2 regions of the Paraburkholderia aspalathi genome follow, and region 1 is predicted to be linked to the other one. Evidence: riboswitches for the same ligand, from Rfam matches in the RefSeq annotation. Region 1 holds a riboswitch; the other holds the start of a gene.

The links. A riboswitch is a leader RNA that binds a small molecule or an ion and turns the genes downstream of it on or off. The one in region 1 is predicted to bind thiamine pyrophosphate.
Region 2: linked by a shared signal. The riboswitch ahead of KHO30_RS34595 (FAD-dependent oxidoreductase) and the one ahead of thiC (phosphomethylpyrimidine synthase ThiC) in region 1 are both predicted to bind thiamine pyrophosphate.

Annotation. Positions count from the first base shown of each region.
Region 1 covers NZ_CAJNBA010000020.1:13,873-22,236, forward strand. The annotation lists gene KHO30_RS38645 (L-lactate permease) at 1-979, opposite strand, end outside; gene KHO30_RS38650 (hypothetical protein) at 1,383-1,871, opposite strand; gene KHO30_RS38655 (glycine zipper 2TM domain-containing protein) at 2,032-2,244, opposite strand; gene thiC (phosphomethylpyrimidine synthase ThiC) at 2,524-4,455, opposite strand; TPP riboswitch at 4,548-4,666, opposite strand; gene KHO30_RS38665 (GreA/GreB family elongation factor) at 4,820-5,230, opposite strand; gene KHO30_RS38670 (hypothetical protein) at 5,760-6,227, shown strand; gene KHO30_RS38675 (DUF1223 domain-containing protein) at 6,418-7,248, shown strand; gene KHO30_RS38680 (cytochrome b/b6 domain-containing protein) at 7,294-7,932, shown strand; gene KHO30_RS38685 (molybdopterin-dependent oxidoreductase) at 7,983-8,364, shown strand, end outside.
Region 2 covers NZ_CAJNBA010000010.1:102,912-111,275, reverse strand. The annotation lists gene KHO30_RS34605 (SDR family NAD(P)-dependent oxidoreductase) at 1-757, opposite strand, end outside; gene KHO30_RS34600 (ABC transporter ATP-binding protein/permease) at 781-2,532, opposite strand; TPP riboswitch at 2,895-3,018, shown strand; gene KHO30_RS34595 (FAD-dependent oxidoreductase) at 3,248-4,378, shown strand; gene thiS (sulfur carrier protein ThiS) at 4,463-4,660, shown strand; gene KHO30_RS34585 (thiazole synthase) at 4,700-5,515, shown strand; gene thiE (thiamine phosphate synthase) at 5,512-6,615, shown strand; gene KHO30_RS34575 (ABC transporter ATP-binding protein) at 6,710-7,531, shown strand; gene mlaE (lipid asymmetry maintenance ABC transporter permease subunit MlaE) at 7,528-8,295, shown strand.

The DNA.
Region 1 (8,364 bases):
CCGGCCACGGTAGCTTGACGTCGCCGATCAGGAAGATTTTGGCGACGGTCCAGACGATCACCACCGCCGAGACGATGATCCACGGATACCAGCCCTGGCCGCCGCTGATCTTGCCGCGCACCTCGCCCACCCGATCGATGTTGATCGCGAACTTCGGATCGGCGGCGGGCTTCCAGACGCGCAGGAACGCGATGGTGAGGATCAGCGACACCATCGACGACAGCACGTCGGTCAGGCTGTAGTTCACGTAGTTCGACGCGATGAACTGGGTCAGCGCGAAGCTCGCACCGGACACCAACAGGACCGGCCACACGCGCAGCATGTTACGAAAGCCCGCATAGACGCCGATCACATAGAACGGCAGCAGGAAGGCGAAGAAAGGCAACTGGCGGCCGACCATCTTGGCGAGCGAATCGGCCGGCAGGTGTGTGACCGCGCCGAGCACGGTGATCGGCACGCCGAGCGCGCCGAAGGCAACCGGCGCGGTGTTGAAGATCAGCGTGAAAGTGAGTGCTTCGAGGGTCGGAAAACCGAGCAGGATCAACAGCGAACTGGTGATCGCGACCGGCGTGCCGAAGCCGGAAATCCCCTCGAGCAGCGCGCCGAACGAAAAGCCGATCACCACCAGCACCACGCGGCGATCGTTCGGCAGGTTATCGATCATCCACATGCGAAAGGCGGCGAAGCGGCCCGAGCGCTGCGAGATGTTGTAGAGCAGGATCGCGGTGAACACGATCCACATCACCGGCCAGCAGGCGAACACCGCGCCGTTGGCCACTGATGCGGCCGCGAGTCCAACCGGAAACTGCCAGACGAAAATCGCCACGATCAGCCCGACGATCAGGCCCGCAAGCGAGGCCTGCCAGGCCGGCCGACGGGCCCAGCCGAGCAACAGCAATACGACGATGATCGGCAAGGCGGCGACGAGGAACGAGAGCGGTAGCGAATTGCCGACGGGTGTGAGTAATTGGTGAAACATCACGTCTCCTTCGTTGTTGTTCGATTCGACGCGGGACTACGCACTACGGGGCGCGTCGCTCTGGCAGGACGGATGGGCGCCGGCGGCGCGTCGAAGACGAGCCGGGTCGCTTATTTAAACAGGTACTGCGTGTGGCTTTCCCAAGCATAGGGCCCGATTGGAGCGCGTCAAGAAGGGAAAGTACGGGCGAAGGAGGGAAGGATGCGCCGTGTCTTGCGTGGCGGGATCGTCGCGGCATGATGCGCGTGAGGCCTTCCCGGCGCGGCATGGCGCGTGCTGACGGGTAGGCCGACTTTCGGGCAGCGGGGTGCGCACGACGTCGTGGGGCATGGGTTCATCCCGTGCCCCGATAGCTGCGGGCACGGGATGGACAAAGCAGATCAGCAAGATCCGGCTGCGGGATTCAGTGCCAGTGACCGTGACCACCCCAGCCGCCATGGCCTCCCCAACAGCAGCCGAAACCGACGCCGATCGAAACCGACGGGCCATACCAGCCCGGATAGCCGTAATAGGCCGGGTAGACCGGCGGCGGATAGTAGACGGGATAAGCGGGGGCAACGTACACGGGAGGCGGCTGAGCGACAGCGTAGGTGGCCGGCTGGGATTGCGAATTGGCTCGCGCCTGCTGCGCCGCCTGAGCCTGCTGTTGAGAAGTGGCCGAATCGCCGGCCGTTCCCACGGGGACATCCTGCTGGGCGCCATTCGCTGGAACAGTGCCGTAAGCGTAATACGGGTAGGCGCCTGGATAGTAGCCGTACGGGTAGTAGCAGCCGGACAGCGTCAGCACACAGGCCACGCCGGCCAGCGTGATGCCGGTTTGGGAAAGACGGGGCAAGCCGCGCGGCAGCCGCTGGCTGATTGCGCGAAGGGACTTGACGACGGGGGACTTCATGACGTGCTCCTGGTTACATCACACGCCGCCATCCGGGGCGTAGTGGCTTGAGCTTACGCCGCCGCAGCGTCAACAGGATTGCAAAACCGTAACGGCTTATTTCACGCCATTGCAAAGCATTTCGCGAAGCCCCTCTATGACGCTGGTCCTGTTCGTGCGCTTACTTGCCCACCTGATTGCCGATGATGCCGCCGGCTGCCGCACCGCCAATCGTCGACAGTGCATTGCCGCCGATCAGTCCGCCTGCGGCGCCGCCCACACCCGCGCCGATCACCGTATCGCGTTGCCGCGTGGTCATGTTGTCACACGCGGAAAGACTGGCGACAACCGCGACGATCGCAGCGAACGTACTGAGTTGACGAATCGATTTCATGATGCTGACTCCATTCATTGTGTCTGGACAATGCTTCGTGGAAATGGATGAATCACCCCCGTCCTTACATTTGATCTTATCGCCGCAGCCCGTATCCGGATGTGTGAGCTTGTCAGCAAGGTGTCGGTTTCGTAATCAAATGTTTCCCTTCTGTCAGCATGCGGCGTGCCCGGCTGCTCAGAAACGCAAAAGCCCGCCAGTGGCGGGCTTCGGTGCTGCAATACCGGACGCAGACGGTTCGAATGGCGGGCGCGTGCTAGTGCGCCCGCGATCCTTACCTTACTGCCGCTGATAGATCTCAGCGCCTTTCTTCATGAACTCGATCGACTTCACTTCCATGCCTTTCTTCAGCGCGTCGTCGTCGGAGAGACCTTGTTGCGCGGCGAATTCGCGCACATCCTGCGTGATCTTCATCGAGCAGAAGTGCGGGCCGCACATCGAACAGAAGTGCGCGACCTTGGCCGAATCCTTCGGCAGGGTTTCGTCGTGGAATTCGCGTGCCTTGTCCGGGTCGAGACCGAGATTGAACTGGTCTTCCCAACGGAATTCGAAACGCGCCTTCGACAATGCGTTGTCACGCACCTGCGCGCCCGGATGGCCCTTCGCCAGATCGGCGGCGTGCGCGGCGAGCTTGTACGTGATGATGCCGGTCTTGACGTCGTCCTTGTTCGGCAGCCCAAGGTGTTCCTTCGGCGTGACGTAGCAGAGCATCGCCGTGCCGAACCAGCCGATCATCGCCGCGCCAATGCCCGAGGTGATGTGGTCGTAGCCCGGCGCGATGTCGGTCGTCAACGGTCCCAGCGTGTAGAACGGTGCTTCGTCACACCATTCCAGTTGCAGATCCATGTTCTCCTTGATCAACTGCATCGGCACGTGGCCGGGGCCTTCGATCATGGTTTGAACGTCGTGCTTCCACGCGATCTGCGTGAGCTCGCCGAGCGTCTTCAGTTCGCCGAGTTGCGCCTCGTCGTTGGCATCGTAGATCGAGCCGGGACGCAGGCCGTCGCCGAGCGAGAAGGCTACGTCGTACGCCTTCATGATTTCGCAGATGTCTTCGAAGTGCTCGTACAGGAAGCTTTCCTTGTGGTGAGCCAGGCACCACTTCGCCATGATCGAGCCGCCGCGCGAGACGATACCGGTCATGCGCTTCGCCGTCAGCGGCACGTATTGCAGACGCACGCCCGCGTGAATCGTGAAGTAGTCGACGCCTTGTTCCGCCTGTTCGATCAGCGTGTCGCGGAAGATTTCCCATGTCAGATCTTCGGCCTTGCCGTTGACCTTCTCCAAAGCCTGATAGATCGGCACCGTGCCGATCGGCACCGGCGAATTGCGGATGATCCACTCGCGCGTTTCGTGAATGTGCTTGCCGGTGGACAGATCCATCACCGTGTCGCCGCCCCAGCGGATCGCCCAAGTCATCTTGTCGACTTCTTCGCCGATGGAGGAGGTCACCGCCGAGTTGCCGATGTTCGCATTCACCTTCACGAGGAAGTTGCGGCCGATGATCATCGGCTCGCTTTCCGGGTGGTTGATGTTGTTCGGGATGATCGCGCGGCCGCGCGCAACTTCTTCGCGCACGAATTCCGCGGTGATTTCCTTCAGACCATCAGGACCGAATGCGCTCGCACCGAACGCCTGGCCCGGATGCTGGCGGCCCATCATCGCGGCGAGCTTTTCGCCGTTCGGACCGCTCGTCTTCAGGCTTTCCAGATACGCGGCGCGTTGCTGATTCTCGCGAATCGCGATGTATTCCATCTCCGGCGTGATGATGCCGCGACGCGCGTAGTGCATCTGCGAGACGTTCTTGCCGGCGATGGCGCGGCGCGGCGTGCGGTGCAGGCCTTTGAAACGCAGATCGGCAGTCGCGGTATCGGCGGCGCGTTCGCGGCTGAAGTCGCTCGAGAGACCCGTCAGCGCTTCGGTGTCGCCGCGCTCTTCGATCCAGGCTTGACGCAGCGCGGGCAGACCGGCGCGGATGTCGATCTTGGCTTCCGGATCGGAGTAGGGGCCCGACGTATCGTAGACGAAAACCGGCGGATTCTTCTCGCCGCCGAAGCTATCCGGCGTATCCGCCTGGGAAATTTCGCGCATCGGCACGCGGATATCGGGCCGCGAGCCGGTTACGTAGACCTTGCGGGAATTCGGCAGCGGCGCGACAGCGGCGGCATCGACGTGGGCGTCGGCGGAAAGGAACTTCGGGTTGGCGTTCATGCGTTATCTCCTCGGCATAGCAATGTGGGGCCGCTAAGCAGGAGACGAGACGGAAGTTGTCGGAATTCGCGAGAGATGAAACGGTAGACCAGGTGCGAAATCCGTACGCTTCCCTGCGCTGGCATTATCCAGATCAGGTTCAAAGGGTATTTCTCACCCACGCAACACGGACCTCCAACCTCCGCGCTACGCAGGACCCCCGCGTTAGCAGCGCACACGATACACCGCCCGGGCGCTGCTTGGCAACCCGTCTTGAAAAAGTCAGATGTCGGAGATAACGCCCGTCAGCCACGCACTATTCTTATTGTGATAGGGCTGCCGGGGATGATGCGGCGCAGCGTTCTGCGTCGTGAATGGCTTTGGCTTACAGCGTGAAATCGTCGGCGGCTTCGGGCTGAAACAGGATCTTTTCGAGCTTCAACACCTTCTCCGTGCCGCTCGGCGGCGTGAAGCGGATGCGCTCGCCGCGTTTGGCGCCGAGCAGTGCAAGACCGACCGGCGAAAACACGTTCAGGCGGCCGTGCGCGAAGTCCGCGTTGGGCGGATAGACAACGGTCCAGGTCATCTGCTCGCCACTGGTTTCATCGACCAGCGTGGCTTGCGAATTCATCGTGACGATGTTCGCGGGGATGTCGCGCGATTCGACGATCACAGCGCGCTCCAGGACGTCGTCGAGCATGTCTTGCAATTTGGTGTCAGCGCCGGGCGCGGCTGCGTGCTTTTCAAGACGAGCGACGTCGAGTTCGGTGAGGTAGCAGGTTTTCGTCTTTTTCATGACGGGTTCTCCAATTCGATCTGCATGTAAGGGGACAGCGTGCGGATGAGATCGGCCCGGAGCCCGACGACGCGGCCCCGGCAATGGAGGGGAAATGCGTCAGATCGGGCGCCGGGCGGCGAGAAGCGGGAGCGTTCGGGACGGCTGGCCGGCGTGTGGCGTCGCGATGTCCGCGCGCGCGCAGCCGGTTGCGCGGCGGGGGCGCAAACGGGTGAGGGCTCGGGAAAACGGAACGCGCATTGGGGTAGCCGGCAGAGTATGAAAAGTAGTGCGGGAGCGTCGGAAGGAAAGCTTGATCGACGCAATCGAAAGGTGAATGTTAGCACGGGCCGGGCGTCTCCTTAATCGCCGCTGGGAGGCGCCGTGGATATGCGTTGCGGCGTGTCGATTTCGCACGGGGTCGTTCAAGGCTGCCGTCGCGCTGCCGTTAATCCGCCTGTAGGGGCGGCCGTTGCCCAGCCGGGTGACCGGCGGTGGGCAGCGCGTCAATGGCGCGATGCTGTTTGAGACGGCTTAAGGAGAGGTGCTGATGAAAACGGGAATGGGGCGGTTTGAGGGGCTCAGCGCGGTCGCGGCGACGGCAACGCTGGTTGCGCTCGTTGCAGCGCCAATGCCGGCGGTGGCCGCGAATGGCGGAACGATCAGTTTTTCGGGCGCGATCGTGGCGCCGCAGCTGGAGATTTCGGTGGCGCCCGCCGGGGCGCGGGTCGATGCCAGGGGCGCGCGGCTCGATCAGTCGGGTTCAGCGGTCACGTTGACCTTTAGCGCTGAGCCGGGCGTGGCGACGGGCGCCGATGTCGCGCTTCAGGTGAATAGCGCCGCGACAGCGCGTAACGGTGACGCGCTGACTGAGCGTTTTGTCGACAGCCGCGGACGCGTGTTCCGTGCGGCTAGCGACGGCCACTACCGCGTTGGCCGCGACGGCGGCGTGTTGTCGCTCGCACCGAAGAATGCCGGGCAGGATACCCGGGTGACGGTTGTCGTGAGTTACGACTGAGACACCCTCCGCGGGGCGCTTTGGGGCGGTTCGCCCGCAAGCGTACAGACACACCGCGCCCCGGGGGGATAAACAGCATGGAACGGTCTCGACCGTAGGCGAACAACCCAGACAAAAATAAAAATTCAAAACCGGCTGTCATAAGCGGGCTTGTGGTTCGACAAACGTGCAGATTCCGATGGAGCACGCCATGCAAACCGCACGAACCCGCCGAGACAATCGGTATGTCACTCGCGCAATCGCGCTAGCCGTAGCGCTGACAACCCTCTTCGCCAGTGGCCTTGCAAGCGCAGCAGGCGCCGTGTGTGCGTCGCACAGCCCATCGCACCGCGTAGCGCTGGTGGAGCTCTACAGCAGCGAAGGCTGCAACAGCTGCCCGCCGGCCGACAACTGGCTGAGTCAGTGGAAAAACAGTGGTGCAAGCCAAAGCATCGTGCCGTTGGCGCTGCATGTGGACTACTGGAATAGCCTCGGTTGGACCGACCGTTTCTCGCAACATCGCTTTACTGAACGTCAGCAGACCCTCACCGACCTCGCCGGCGGCCACACCATCTATACGCCTGAAATCTTCGTATCAGGCCGCGAACTGCGCAGCTGGTCGCAACGCGACAGTTTCCAGAGCCGCATCGGCCAGGTCGTTGCCGAACCGGCGCAGGCGAACGTGGCGCTTGAACTGAAACCTCAGACGAAAGGCGCCTTCAATGTCGATGCGCAATTCACCAGCAAGTCGACAGGCACCACAGCTCCGCTGAATGCCTACGTCGCGGTCTACCAGAACGCGTTGAACTCGCAAGTCAGAGCCGGGGAAAACAGCGGCGCAACGCTGCATCACGAACGCGTCGTGCGGCAATGGATCGGACCCGTGCCGCTGGTCGCCGGTAACGCGCAAATCCGCCGCGATATCCGTATCGACGATGCCGATGCGAATGCTCCGGCGGATCACTTCGGCGTCGTCGCCTTTGTCGAAAACGCTGCGACCGGCGACGTGCTGCAAGTGGGCGAGCTCGCCACCTGCAATTGAGCGCGCGACGACCCCGCAGCGCTTCTCATTTCATTGGAGATTCTCATGGCCACCCCCCACGCTCTTAGCAAAACTGCGCCGCCTGTCATGCCGAAGAGCGGCACGATTCATCCGGTGTGGGTGCGCGTCACGCATTGGCTCAACGCACTCGCGGCCATCCTGATGATGCTGTCCGGCTGGCGCATCTATGACGCCTCGCCGATCTTCAAAGGCTTCACGTTTCCGCCGGCGCTCACGCTCGGCGGCTGGCTTGGCGGCGCGCTGCAGTGGCACTTCGCGGCGATGTGGCTGCTGGTCTTCAACGGTCTGCTGTATCTCGCGCTGAATCTGGCCAGCGGGCGCTTCGTGCGCAAGTTTCTGCCGGTCTCGCCGCGCGCCGTGCTGCACGACTTCATCGCCGCGCTGACCGGCAAGCTCTCGCACGCGGATCTGCGCGTCTACAACGCGGTGCAGAAATTCGCTTATCTGTTTGTTGTTTGCGATCTGATCGTGCTGGTGCTCTCGGGCCTCGCGATCTGGAAATCGGTGCAGTTTCCGCTGCTGCGCGAGTTGATGGGCGGCTACGACAACGCACGCATCGTCCACTTCTGCGCCATGTCGCTGATGGCTGCGTTTATTGCCGTGCATCTGGTGATGGTAGCCCTAGTGCCGCGCTCGCTGCTGGCGATGCTGCGCGGACGCTAGGCCGCGGATACACGGATAAGCGGACACGCCAAGCCTAAGGACATCGAATCATGACCCGACCCAATACACAACCCGATCGAAAGTTCGCCGCCATGCCTGACGATAAGCTCGACCGCGAATCGATCCTGATCGACGCCCGGCGCGAACTCGCGATGCCGTCGCGGCGCCTGTTCGGTAAACGGCTTCTGACGCTCGGCGGTCTGTCGATGCTGACGGGCTGCTCGCTCACCGACAACGATTCGGTCACCGCATTCCTGACGGCCGTGTCGCGCCTGAACGACCGCGCACAGGCCGCACTATTCGATCCGAAGCAGCTCGCGCCGACCTACACGGAAGCGCAAATCACGCGTCCGTTTCCGTTCAATGCGTTCTACGGTATCGACGACGTCCCCGATGTTGACCCCTCCGACTACAAGCTGAAGATCAGCGGCC
Region 2 (8,364 bases), on a different contig from region 1:
GCGCTTCGTCGGAGAGCAGGAAAGCGATCAGCGCGGCGATATCCGCGGGCTCGGCGACGTGACCGAGCGGTGTCGCTTCGGCGGCGCGGGTCCACACTGATGCATTATCGGCACTTGGGCCACGATCTTTACGGGTATAGCCGGGCGCCACACAATTGACTGTCACGCCATGCGGCGCAAGTTCGGCGGCGGCGGTTTTGGCCAGTGACTCGATCGCCGCTTTCGCCGCCGCCGTTGCGGCGAACGGCGCTTCCACGCGATAGCGATGCGCGACGAACGAACTGAGCGCGACCACGCGACCTCGCTTCGAGGTTTCCAGGGCAGGCGTCGCACGCTTGACGAGCGCGGCGAATGCGGCCGGCATGGCGGCGAAGGCGGCGCTGAACACATCCGCGTCGAGTGCGTTGAGCGTTTGCCGTTGCGCGTGGCCGGCGTTCGCTACCAGCTGATCAAGCGCGCCGAAGCTCGCGAGCGTTTGATGAATCACGTGTTCCGCGGCGCCGCGCTCGGCGAGATCGCCGAACACCGTCGCGCAGCGCGCGCCGTTCGCGCTGCAATCGGCGGCGACCTGTGCAAGACGCTGGCGCGCTTCGTCGTCGGCGCCGCGGGCGTGCAGCATCAAGGCGGTGCGCGGCGCGGCGATGCGTCGGGCCAGTGCGGCGCCGATGCCGGAGCCCGCGCCGGTGATCAAGACGACCCGATCGAGCCCGCCGCCGCTCATGCCAGTCGTGCTGCTCGCGTCACCGGTGCTGCTCATGTCGCTCGCGTTGTTCATGCTGTTCACGCAGCAATCGGTTCGCCCGAGCGTTCGACGTCGAGCGTTTCGTCATGGAATGCCGCCAGCGATTCGCGATGCGCGACGCTGACGATTGCCGCCTGCGGCAGCCGCTCAGTGAACAGGTGATAGAGGCGTGCCTCGTTTTCCGAATCGAGCGCACTGGTTGCTTCGTCGAGGAACAGATAGTCCGGTTTGTGCAGCAGCACGCGGGCGCCGGCGAGGCGCTGCTGTTCACCCGGCGAGAGAATGCGCGTCCAGTGCCCCGATTCCTGCAGGCGGTCGGCGTACTCCGACAGGCGGCAAGTGATGAGCGCTTCGCGGCATTCGTCGTCAGTGTAGGTATCTGCAGAAGACGGATAGGTGAGCGCGGCTTTCAGCGTGCCGATCGGCATGTAGCTGACCTGCGGGATGAACATCATGCGCGCGTTGACCGGTGCGTCGATCGAGCCGTCGCCGAACGGCCACAAGCCGGCGAGCGCGCGCATCAGCGTGCTCTTGCCGGAGCCGGACGGGCCCCGCACCAGCCAGCGCGAGCCCGGCTTGATCGCGATATCGCGGATGCGCGACAACGGATTGCCGTTCGGCAACGCGAGCTGGAGACCTTCGGTGGTGAGCTTGTCTTCGTCGACGAAATGCAGATTGATGCCGCCATGCGCAGTAGCGGGCGAGACCGATTCCTTCAGACGCGGCGCATGCACGATGCGCTTGAATTCACGCAACCGGTTCACGGTAGCGCGCCATTCAACGAGGCTGCCGTAACTGTTGATGAACCACGAAAACGAATCGCTGACGGTGCCGAATGCGCTCGAGATCTGCATTAGAACGCCGAACGTGAAAGCGCCCGCAAAGTAGCGGGGCGCGGCGACCACCAGCGGAAAGATGATTGCAATCTGGCCGTAGAAGGCCGTCACGAAGGTGAGCCGCTTGGTGTATTTCATCACCTGCCACCAGTTGTCGCGGATGCGGCCGAACAGCGAGTGCGTGTTCTTCTTCTCGGTCTCCATGCCGTTGTAGAAGGCGATCTGCTCGGCGTTTTCACGCAGACGGATCAGGCCGAAACGGAAATCCGCCTCGACTTTCTGCGCCTGGTAATTGATCGACACGAGCGGATGGCCGACCTTCTGGATAATCACTGAGCCGACCACCGCGTAGAGCGCCGCGGCCCACACCATATAGCCCGGAATCTGCACCGGCATGCCGCCGAGCGAAACGGTCAGCGCACCGGCCAGCGACCACAGGATCGTCATGAACGAGACCAGTGTGACGATCGTGGACAGCAGGTCGAGGGTCAGCGAGAGCGTGCTGGTGGCGAGTGATTGCAGGTCGTCGCTGATCCGCTGGTCGGGGTTGTCGGCGAGCCGGTCGCGTTCGATCCGGTAGAAGGCGCTGTCGTGCAGCCATTCGTTGAGATAACGTGTGGTCAGCCACTGGCGCCAGCGGAAGCCGAGCATCTGGCGTAGATAGCGGCCGTACACGGCAAGGATGATGAAGCCGAACGCGAGCCCCGAGAACACCATCAGCAGGTGCGGGAAATCGTGCACGTTCTTGGTTTGCAGCGCGTTGTAGAAGTCGGCGCTCCAGCGGTTCAGGCGCACGTTGATCCACACGATGAGCAGATTCATCACGATGATCGCGATGAGCAGCGCCCACGCCGTTTTTCGTTCTTCGGAAACCCAGTAAGGTTTGATCAGGCTCCATGCGGAGACTTTTTCGTCCGGCGGCAGCACGGGGCTGGAAGCGGTATTCGGTGTCATGAGCATCCTGGTGAAGTGCTGGCCCGCGTCGGGCGGCCCCCAAGTCGGGCCGGCCCCACGGCGGGTTTGCGGTGCGTGCCCCGGGCGTCGTGCTCGACGAACGCACGTCCGGGTGAGCGACCGATTCTGGCGCGAAGCCCTTAAGTGAAAATTAATTTCCGCTCAGAGGTCCCGCCTCGATGCCGCTGGCGCGCGGGCGGCGAAGCATGTCGCCCGCGCGCCAGCGGTATCCGGTCCTGGCATTGTGCCAGAGCGCTGCATTCGGCCGTATTGATGAATCGAAAGATAGTGACGGATCAATGGCGTGTGACGGCAGAGGCCGTTGGTTTGCGGGCGCCGCGCCTTTTATGGTCTAATGACCTTCGACGAAACAGGGGTGCTTTGCCCACAGGCAGCGTGATTTTCACGCAGCGGCGGCGAGGCTGAGAGAGACCCTTTGCACCCGATCCGGGTAATACCGGCGCGGGAAGTTTCCGGAAGCAGCCAGTCTTCCATTCCCCGCCGGGCGGCGTCCGTCATTGGACGTGCTTATTGCCCGGCCGGCCTCACCCGCCGGTTTCGTCCTGGGTACGTGCGTTTTTTTGCCGTACGGAAAGGATTCGATGACCGCCTATTCTTCAGACATGTGTTTTGCTCTTCACCGCGTTTTCGTCGGTTGTGTTGGCGCGCCGGGCTGTTTTAGCGTTGCTTGCCGTTGTGACCCGGAGCGCACGCGATGAATCGTTTAGCTCAACCCGATTTCGCCGTGCTCGGCGGTGGGCTGTGCGGGCGTCTCGTCGCGTGGCGCCTCGCCGGTGAAGGGCATCGCGTGGCGCTCTATGAGCGCGGCGACGCCGCAGGTACGCAATCCGCGGCCTGGGTCGCCGCCGCCATGCTGGCGCCGCTCGCCGAAGCCGCCAGTGCCGAACTGCTGATCACCCGTCTGGGCGCAAGTTCGCTCGACACCTGGCCGCGCGTGCTGGCCGAATTGCCCGAACCGGTGTTCTTCCAGCGCAATGGCACGCTGGTCGTATGGCATCACGCCGATCGCACCGAAGCGCCGTTGTTCGCACGCCGGGTGCGCTCGAACGCGCCTGCTGAATTGCTCGACGGCGGCTTCGTGACGCTGGCGGGCGCTCAGGTCGGCGCTGCCGAACCCGCATTGGCGGGCCGCTTCAACCAGGGCTGGTTGCTGCCGCGCGAAGGCCAGCTGGATAACCGCCAGGTGTTGACAGCGCTCGCCGCGGGCCTCGCTGAGCGTGGTGTCGAAACGCACTGGAACACGCCGGTCGACGATCATGCGTTGCCGGCCGCACGTATCACGATCGACTGCCGGGGTTTGGGCGCGAAGCCGGTGCTGCCGACGTTGCGGGGGATCCGCGGTGAAGTCGCCCGCGTGCATGCGCCGGGTATCAAGCTGACGCGGCCGGTGCGTCTGCTGCATCCGCGCTACCCGCTGTATATCGCGCCGAAGCAGGACGATCTCTACGTGATCGGCGCGACCGAAGTGGAAGGCGAGGACATGTCGCCGGTCAGCGTGCGCTCGGCGCTCGAACTGCTGAGCGCGGCGTTTTCCGTGCACCCAGGCTTCGGCGAGGCGCGCATCCTCGAACTGAATTCGCAGTGCCGCCCGACTTTGCCGGATCACCGTCCGGCCTTGCTGTGGGATGGCGCGCAGACATTGCGCGTGAACGGCCTGTACCGGCACGGCTACATGATCGTGCCCGAAGTCGCCGACGAAGCCGTGCGCTTCGCTGCCGCGCTGCTCGACGGCCGCATCGGCGACGCCGATGCTTTCGCCGACTGGCAAAATGCCGCGCGCTGGAGCGAGCTGTTTCAACTGGACGCCACGCGGGAGCCGGCATGAGCGTTGCGCGCCTGCCGGCGAAATAACCGCAGGCAAAACAGGCGGACGCCGCTGCCCCAATCGACTGAACCGTATTCGAACACCATGGACATTCATATCAATCAGAAGCCGTTGTCGTTGCCCGAAGGCGCGACTGTCGCCGATGCGCTCGCCGCGTTCGGCGCGCGTCCGCCGTTCGCGGTCGCGCTGAACGGCGATTTCGTCGCACGCACCCAGCATGCGGCGCGCGCGCTGCAGCCGGGCGACAAGCTCGACGTCGTGCAACCCGTGGCCGGCGGTTAAGCCCCGCGCCACGCCTTGCCGGAGACCAGGATTATGCAAATGACTGCCCCCCAAACCGCCGACGCGCTCACGCTCTACGGCCAGACTTTCGCGAGCCGCGTGCTGCTCGGCACCTCGCGCTATCCATCGCTGCAATCGCTATCCGATTCGATCGACGCCGCGCAGCCCGGCATGGTGACCGTTGCGCTGCGCAGGCAGATGAACGAAGGCGGCGCCGAAGCCGGTTTCTTCGATCTGCTCAAGCGCCACGGCGTACCGCTGTTGCCCAATACCGCCGGCTGCCTGACCGTCGGCGAGGCGGTGACGACCGCGCATATGGCGCGCGAGATTTTTGAAACCGAGTGGATCAAGCTCGAACTGATCGGCGACGACTACACGCTGCAGCCTGATCCGGTCGGCCTGATCGAAGCGGCCACGCAGCTGATCAAGGACGGCTTCAAGGTGCTCCCGTATTGCACCGAAGATCTGGTGATCGGCCGCCGCCTGCTCGATGCGGGCTGTGAAGCGCTGATGCCGTGGGGCGCGCCGATCGGCACCGGCAAGGGCGTCATCAATCCGTACGGCCTGCGCGTGTTGCGCGAGCGCTTGCCCGACGTGCCGCTGATCGTCGACGCCGGCCTCGGCGTGCCGTCGCACGCGGTGCAAGTGATGGAGTGGGGCTTCGATGGCGTGCTGCTGAACACCGCCGTTTCGCAGGCGACGCACCCCGACGCGATGGCGCGCGCCTTTGCGCTGGGCGTCGAAGCGGGCCGCCAGGCCTTTCTGGCGGGGCCGATGGCCGAGCGCGAAAGCGCGCACGCGAGCACGCCGGTGGTCGGCATGCCGTTCTGGCATCAAGACGGGAGTGCCGCATGACGCAAACTTTGCCTTTGACTGGCCGCGACCTCTTCTGGCCGCCTGCCGATGAACTCACCGAAGCCGCTGAGCGGATCCGCGCCCGCCTGGGCGAGTGGCCGCCAACCCACGCGCCGTGGCGCATCTGCCTGACCGCGCCGGACGAGCCGAACGGCGGCGACCTGATCATCGTCGCCGACGCGCAGCAGCACGGTGAGCAGGTGGCTCGCTGGCAGGTGCAGGGCGCGGGCGTGATCGTCGCTGCCGAGAACTCGGCGACGTTGCATCTGGGCGGCGAGAAATACAGTCTGGAAGGTCATCTGGCGGAAGACTGGATTCCCGCGCTGGCGGCGTTTCTGGATTGCGGCTTCGATCCGCACGACGCGCTGGTCCTGGCGCTGGCGTGGCGCGACGGCGACGAAACCAAAGCGGACGACGCCTTTCCGGACGATATCGCGCACTTCCCACGCCTCGCCGGTCTGCCGGCCGCGCCGGCGCAAGCGTTCGCGCGTTGCCCTGACCGGCTCGGCCTGTACCCGGTGCTGCCGACCGCGGAGTGGGTCGAACGGGTGGTGGGCTTTGGCGTGAAAACGGTCCAGTTGCGCCGCAAATCGGCCGAACCCGCCGACGAACTGAAGCGCGAAATCGCCCGCTGTGTCGCCGCGGGCCGTGAGCACGATGCCCAGGTTTTCATCAACGATCACTGGCAAGCCGCTCTGGAAGCGGGCGCTTACGGCGTCCACCTTGGCCAGGAAGACGTGCATACGGCCGATCTGTCGGCACTTGCCGCCGCCGGCATCCGCCTCGGCCTGTCGACGCACGGTTTCTACGAGATTCTGAAAGCACTGCATTTCCGGCCAAGCTACATTGCATTGGGCGCGGTGTTCCCGACTACCACCAAAGTCATGCCGACCGCCCCGCAAGGCCTCAAGCGTCTGGCGCGGTATGTCCGCCTGCTCGACGGCGTCGTGCCGCTGGTGGCGATCGGTGGGATCGATCTGCAGGTGCTGCCGGACGTGCTGGCGACGGGCGTGGGCTGCGCGGCCGTGGTGCGCGCCGTGACCGAAGCCGCCGACCCGGCTGTCGCTGTTTCTGCGCTGCAACATGCGTTTACGCAATAATCGTCAAGTTCAGTAAAGGGACAGGGCACCTCACGGCAGCATTTCCATGATGGCCCTATAATTCGGCCTTCCGTGTAAAAGGACTGTCAGTTTCGTGTCTTCCTCCCCCGAGACCTTACTCGAGCTGCGCGACGTCGACTTCGGTTATGGCGACCGGCTCGTCCTGTCGAACCTGAATCTGCGCTTCAAGCGCGGCCAGGTCGTTGCGGTTATGGGCGGCTCGGGTTGCGGCAAAACCACAGTGCTGCGGCTGATCGGCGGCCTAGTGCGCGCGCAGCGCGGCCAGATCCTGTTCCAGGGCCAGGACATCGGCGCACAAACGCGCGACGGCCTCTACGCGCTGCGTCGCAAGATGGGCATGCTGTTCCAGTTCGGCGCGCTGTTTACCGACATGTCGGTGTTCGAAAATGTCGCTTTTGCGCTGCGTGAGCACACCGACCTCCCCGAAGAACTGATCCGCGACCTCGTGTTGATGAAGCTCAACGCGGTGGGTTTGCGCGGTGCGCGCGATCTGGCGCCGTCGGAGATTTCGGGCGGTATGGCGCGGCGGGTGGCGCTCGCCCGGGCGATTGCGCTCGACCCCGAGCTGATGATGTACGACGAGCCGTTCGCCGGCCTCGATCCGATCTCGCTCGGCATCACCGCGAACCTGATTCGCGCGCTGAATCAGGCGCTTGGCGCGACATCGATCCTGGTCACGCACGACGTGCCGGAATCGTTCGCGATCGCCGATTATGTCTACTTCCTCGCCAATGGCGGGGTGCATGCCGAAGGCACGCCGGCTGAGCTGCGCGCGTCGACCGATCCTACGGTGCGCCAGTTCATCGACGGCGCGCCGGACGGCCCGTTCAAATTCCACTATCCCAGCAAGACGCCGCTCGCGGCGGATTTCGGTATCGGCGGAGGTCAGTCATGATCAGCGCGCTTGGTCGCTCGGTACTCGACGGGCTGGGCACGGCCGGCTACGCCACGCGGTTCTTCTTCCGGCTGCTGCTCGAGTTTTTCCCGTTGCTGCGCCGGCCGCGCCTTGTCACGAAGCAGATCCACTTCGTGGGTAATTATTCGCTGGTGATCATCGCCGTGTCGGGGCTGTTCGTCGGCTTTGTGCTCGGCTTGCAGGGCTATTACACGCTGAACCGTTACGGTTCCGAACAGGCGTTGGGTCTGCTGGTCGCGCTTTCGCTGGTGCGCGAACTCGGGCCGGTGGTGACGGCGCTCCTGTTTGCGGGCCGCGCCGGCACGTCGCTCACGGCCGAAATCGGCTTGATGAAGGCGGGCGAGCAATTGACCGCGATGGAAATGATGGCGGTGGACCCGGTCAAGGTCGTTGTCGCGCCGCGCTTGTGGGCGGGCATTATTTCCATGCCGATCCTCGCGGCGATTTTCAGCGCGGTCGGCGTGTTCGGCGGTTATGTGGTGGGTGTGCTGCTGATCGGCGTCGATGCCGGCGCGTTCTGGTCGCAGATGCAAGGCGGCGTCGATGTCTGGCGTGACGTGGGCGCCGGGGTCATCAAGAGTGTGGTGTTCGGCCTCGCGGTGACCTTTGTGGCGCTGTTTCAGGGCTACGAAGCCAAGCCGACGCCGGAAGGCGTGTCGCGCGCCACGACCAAGACGGTCGTGTACGCGTCGCTTGCGGTGCTCGGCCTCGATTTTCTGTTGACCGCACTGATGTTCAGCTAAAACTGCGCTGCACGTTTTCGCTCGGCGGGCGCGCCTTGGTTTGCGCGCGACGGAAGCGGGAGCAGCGTG